2 linked regions of the Mastigocladopsis repens PCC 10914 genome follow. The protein of the gene in region 2 interacts with the protein of the main gene of each other region in a pairwise test. Links are inferred from orthologs where the notes say so. Each region holds a gene or a part of one and is shown on either strand. Other genes may lie near its edges.

Region 1 (2,768 bases), 1.1 Mb from region 2 along the record:
GGGTTCAATGCATGGACAGTTGCTGGTTGACCAAGAAACCGCACTCGAGGCTATATTTGCCCAAGGCGATCGCTTAATTGCCGTTCATGCTGAAGACCAAGATAGAATCAACCAACGACGCAAGGAATTTGCTGGGATTACTGATCCTGCAGTTCATTCCCAAATCCAAGATAATCAAGCAGCGCTCTTGGCAACTCAACAGGCATTAAGACTTTCTAAAAAATATCAACGTCGTTTGCATATTCTGCATATGTCAACGGCAGAAGAAGCAGAGTTACTGCGTCAGGATAAACCAAGTTGGGTCACAGCAGAGGTGACGCCCCAGCATTTATTTCTCAATACCAGTGCTTATGCAAAGATTGGCACTTTGGCGCAGATGAATCCACCTTTGCGATCGCCTCACGATAACGAAGTCCTTTGGCAAGCTTTGCGTGATGGAGTGATTGATTTCATTGCCACAGATCACGCCCCACACACCTTAGAGGAGAAAGCTCAACAATACCCAAACACTCCTTCTGGGATGCCCGGAGTAGAAACTTCCCTACCTATTATGTTAACAGCTGCAATGCAGGGTCAGTGTACCGTTGCTCAAGTGACTCAATGGATGTCACAGGCTGTAGCCAAAGCATATGGCATTCCAAATAAGGGGGCGATCGCTCCTGGTTATGATGCCGATTTAGTTCTTGTAGATTTGAATAATTCTCACCCTGTGTTACGTGAGGAATTGTTGACGAAGTGTGGTTGGAGTCCTTTTGAAGGCTGGAACCTTACTGGATGGCCTGTAATCACTATAGTAGGCGGTCAGATTGTGTATGAAAAAGGCAAGGTAAATACACAGGTGCGGGGTCAAGCTTTAACTTTTCGTCATTAGTTATAAGTTATTCATCCTATGGGAAGCGCTCCTAGGTGCTTCCCAGTTACAAGCATCAGCTTTTGAACGTGTCCAGCAGATAATTTCTCTGCTCGACACGTTTTTAATTTGATACAGACTTTGTCCAATATAGATGCAATTTTACGTAGATATTTGCTTACATAGTTAAAGGGTCTAGCAAATAAGCTGTCGATTATCTCATTTTCCATTCAGAAAACCTGATTGTAAGGGCTTGAGCCTACAAAAAGTGCCAGTAAGACGTGGAACAGCTGATCAATGCTGGAAATACCTCCTGTCAAATAATTTTCGAAGTCATGGGTGTAATCAAGATGAAAATTTTAACTAATCCAAGCTACGAACGTGGTAGTGGCAGATGTCACCAGGGTGAAAGGAATGAATTACATTTGCAGAGCAGCGATTTTTTCGCTTATGTCACAATTATGCGGAGTAATTTCGGCTTGACGAGAGCCTTCATCCCCATAAATCAAGCACACGTTCAAATAACGATCCGGCTTGTAGGGCATTCGTTCCGCCCATTCAATCGCAACAATTCCTGGTGTGACCTCAATACCTTCCCAGTAGGTTTCTAGGTTTAAAGCAGCGACTTCTTTTGAGTCCAAGCGATATAAATCAAGGTGGTAAAGGGGAAGGCGTCCTTGTGTGTACTCGTTAACGAGAGTGAAAGTTGGGCTAACAATTGATTCAGTTATGCCCAAACCTTCCCCAATACCTTGCACTAAAGTGGTTTTGCCAGCCCCTAAATCACCTTCTAGTAAAATGACACTTGCCTTATTCAGCGATTGACCGAGAGTGATTCCAAGCTTTCGTGTCGCTGCTGCATCTGCTAGAAAAATTTTCATAAATGGGTCATTTGATAGTTGTTAGTTGTTGGTTATTTCACTACCTACTACCCACTATCTACTAACCACAACTCACCTTCCATGATGCGCTCCAGTGTACCATCGCCACAACACTCGCGCCAGTCGTTGGGGGTTGTGGCGAACAAAACCTGTTTCATCTTCATGCATCACATTAGCCAGAACAATTCGCCGTCCCAGCCCCGCTACGGCTTCTCGATCTAGGAAAACAGGATGGGACTGTTGTTGAGCATAGCGGATAAGTGCGTGAGCAGTAGGAGATTTTTTGTGTACCAGGACAGCATTAAATAGCGGTCTGCCGCAAGCAGCATCAATCGCCCTGATGTGGTCAGCAACGGTGTATCCCTGAGTTTCTCCAGGTTGTGTCATGATGTTGCATACATAAATACGCGGTGCTTGCGAGGCGGCGATCGCATCGGCAATCTCTGGTACCAGCAAATTGGGAATGACACTGGTGTAAAGACTGCCAGGACCCATAATGATGTAATCGGCTTCTTTAATAGCCTTGATAGCTGCTGGCAAGGCAGGGGGATTTTCTGGAATGCAGCCAATCTTGACAATAGTACCACCAGCTTCCGTAATTTTAGATTCCCCTTCTATGCGGCGACCATCGTCTAACTCAGCCCAGAGGCGCACATCGCTCAAGGTTGCTGGCAAAACTTGTCCCCGGATGGCTAGGACTTTGGAACTGGCGGCGACACCTCTTTCCAAATCGCCAGTAATGTCACTCATCGCCGTCAAAAATAAGTTGCCAAAACTGTGACCACTCAACCCATCCCCAGCCTTAAATCGGTACTGAAACAGTTCTGTCAATAACTTTTCTTCGTCAGCCAGTGCGGCTAAACAGTTGCGAATATCTCCAGGTGGTAGCACGCCAAATTCCTGGCGTAACCGTCCAGAAGAACCACCATCATCAGCTACGGTGACAATGGCGGTAATCTTGGCGCTATAAACTTTCAATCCCCTAAGCAATGTGGAAAGCCCTGTACCACCGCCAATTGCGACAATTTTCGGTCCCC
Region 2 (2,839 bases):
TGGTGTTGCCGCCCTCTTAAGCTTCATAAAACCAGATTGGCAGTGGAATATTGAAACTTTTGGCAAGCGATCGCTCTTTCGCTACCTAATCCAACAACACAATCCCACTGCCTACCGCTACATAGCAAAGGATGCGTTGTCAGCCTATTTGCAAACTTCTGCTCCTGCCACTCGCGCTCTTTATTCCGCGATTGGGGCAGGGTACAATCGACTAACAGACCTAGAACAAATTCAATGTCCCGCTCTTGTGCTGGCTGGGGAATGCGATCGCCACATCACAGCTGAGGCCAGCTTAGAAACATCTCGTTACCTCAAAGATTGTCAGTCGCACTGCTACTCTAATACTGCCCATCTTTTCCCGTGGGAGATCCCCGATCAAGTATTAAGCGACATTGACCGTTGGCTTGAGAAGAATCTACAGGTTGTAAGTTAGTAGTTGCGCTTAAGCACAACTACTAACTAGCCTTCTGACGAGAAAAGAACTCAGAACTACTCTTCGATCACAGCCGGAGAGTTCTTTTGTAACCGGATGTCGAGTCATGATAAAATCTCCAATTTTTATTTATGGAGATGAATAATTTTTTGCTTGTTGAATCCCCTGCATTCACTAGTAGGGATATTTAGGAATTCTGAGTTCTAAATTCTCCTCAGTTTAATTACATTTGACCGCTAAAGACAGGCTTTACTTTGCGGTCAATCCTTTCCCCCAGGTCATCAGCAATCGTCAAAGCATTTGGCTTGCAGCGCTTGACATTAACAATAATTCCCTGCGCTCCCTCTTGTTCCAAATCTTCTACGTAGCCTTTTATCGCCGCTTTTGCGTCAACAGAACTGAGAAACGGTCCAAAGTAGTAGGTGCAACGGGGATATTGCGTCACGATTTCTACCCACCAAGCTAAGCCCAAGTTCTGGAATAGGTTAATCAAAGATTCCTTAAGGTTATGCCAAACGATTTTCATGGTTCTCGCCGATTTCTAAATGTGGTACTGGGTTCTAAACGATATGCTGCTAGTTTTGATTGTTTTACATTTCTTTATACTCTGTTTTACTGTTCTTTTTTCAAAGAAATTTTTGGGAATTTATCCAGGTGTAGCGTATTTATCCAGCGTTGACGGTAAATTTCATAAAGCGCCATACCTGCTGCTACTGAGGCATTCAGGCTAGGAGTTTGACCTTGTAGGGGGATCGACACCAAAAAGTCGCAATGACGTTGTGTCAAAATACTCAGACCTTCGCCTTCAGAACCAATTACCAAAACAATAGGACCGTTGAGTTTTACCGTATGCAGAGGTTCGCTTGCTTGAGCAGCAGTGCCATAAATCCAAAAGCCAGCGGCTTTCAGTTCTTCCAAAGCACGCTGCAAGTTCACCACCCTAGCCACGGGAAAATTTTCTAAAGCACCGGCAGCTACTTTCATGACTGTAGAGGTAATACCAGATGCTCTGCGTTGCGGGATCACCATTCCTTGAGCGCCTAACGCCTCTGCAGTGCGAATAATTGCTCCTAAGTTGTGGGGGTCAGTGATCCCCTCAGCAACAACAATCACGGGATCTGTAACAGATTTTGTCTGTGCAATCAACGCATCCAAATCAATATAAGCATACGGAGCAATTTGCGCTGCCACACCTTGGTGGTTCCCTTGGTCTGTGATTTGGTCTAAGCGCTTAGGCTCAACTTCGTCAATAATTGTGCCATTTTCCTTCGCTCGTAAAATCAGCGAGTGAAAGCGGGAGTCGTAGCGCAGACGGGAAGTAATCCAGATCCGGTTGAGACTGCGCTCATTCTCCAAAGCACTTAACACTGGATGACGACCGTAGATCAAATCCGTATCTTCTGATTGTTGAAAAGAAGTGGATGAACTGGAGGAGAAGTTACGATGTTGGCGTGAGCCTTCTGTTAGGGTGTTGGCACCTTTATCTCTGGAAGCGCGACTTGGATGAGAAATAACACGCTTTCCCTTCATTTTCAAGGGTTGCCCACTATTAGGTTCGCCAGAAGTCTTGATTTTTCTTGGTTTATTGATCATATGAGTCATTAGTAGAGCTTATAGGTGGGCGTCCTTGTTACCTCTATTTACCGAACCTACTCTACAAGTTTTGCTATTGTTGAGTTTAATTTCTCACAGCTTTTCCAGGTGAAGTTTTTGCAACAGGTCGGTTAAGCGATGGAAATCGGTGAGATACAGGTAGCCAATTAAAGTTTCTAAACTAGTTGCTTGTTGATATGTCGCGGGATCGACCCGCCTAGGGCGCCTTGCGGCAGCATTGCGACCCCGTCGGACAATTTCTAACTCGGTGTGCCTCAGATGAGGATACAGCGTCTGCAACATTTTAGCCTGGGTCTCTGCTCTGACTTGTGACACGACTAGACGATGGTATGTTTCTGAGCGCCTAGGTGGTAGCAGATAAAACATTCTGATGTACAGTTCATAAACTGCGTCTCCCAAATAAGCTAAAGCAGTAGGAGAAATTTGTTGCAGCTGTGCCTGTGAAATCTCTTGGGATAAATGCTCTTTTGTTGCCCCTAGTAGTTCATACCAAACTGAATTCTGACTGGAAGCTTCATTTGATCCATCTAGTGGGTCTTCCTCCTTCGATCTCACAAGTTCTTTTTTCCTCGCAGGCTCTATTATGGAGGCTTTCTTCGGGAAGACTTATTCGTTTACCCGCAGAATGCCGTGCAGATATACCTAAGCTTAATCACAGCTAAAAAAATTACTGCCTAAATTTTATCTTTTTTTCAATTTCTAGTTGCCATTTCTTATACTCAAGGGGCTTAAAGTGAAGTCTGAAATCTAAAAGTATCCAAAATGATTTGTCTGGGCGCTAAAAACAAGGAT

The links.
Region 1: the proteins of rlmB (region 2) and MAS10914_RS0122125 interact in binary tests that used the Escherichia coli proteins (3 or more experiments, as listed by UniProt). The link is inferred for Mastigocladopsis repens PCC 10914 from one-to-one orthologs.

Annotation. Positions count from the first base shown.
Region 1 is NZ_JH992901.1:4,520,712-4,523,479, forward strand. What follows is about bases 1-2,691. They hold MAS10914_RS0122125 (bifunctional alanine racemase/tRNA (adenosine(37)-N6)-threonylcarbamoyltransferase complex ATPase subunit type 1 TsaE), read right to left. Parts: upstream 1,732-2,691; coding sequence 1,270-1,731; downstream 1-1,269. Other genes in these bases: MAS10914_RS0122115 (dihydroorotase), read left to right, coding at 1-871; MAS10914_RS0122130 (gluconeogenesis factor YvcK family protein), read right to left, coding at 1,804-2,691. In the rest of the region: more of MAS10914_RS0122130, read right to left, coding at 2,692-2,768. UniProt on the Escherichia coli protein: Required for the formation of a threonylcarbamoyl group on adenosine at position 37 (t(6)A37) in tRNAs that read codons beginning with adenine.
Region 2 is NZ_JH992901.1:3,412,373-3,415,211, forward strand. What follows is about bases 37-2,798. They hold rlmB (23S rRNA (guanosine(2251)-2'-O)-methyltransferase RlmB), read right to left. Parts: upstream 2,027-2,798; coding sequence 1,046-2,026; downstream 37-1,045. Other genes in these bases: MAS10914_RS0117380 (alpha/beta fold hydrolase), read left to right, coding at 37-433; MAS10914_RS0117385 (DUF1816 domain-containing protein), read right to left, coding at 657-959; MAS10914_RS0117395 (Mini-ribonuclease 3), read right to left, coding at 2,120-2,602. Also shown: more of MAS10914_RS0117380, read left to right, coding at 1-36. UniProt on the Escherichia coli protein: Specifically methylates the ribose of guanosine 2251 in 23S rRNA.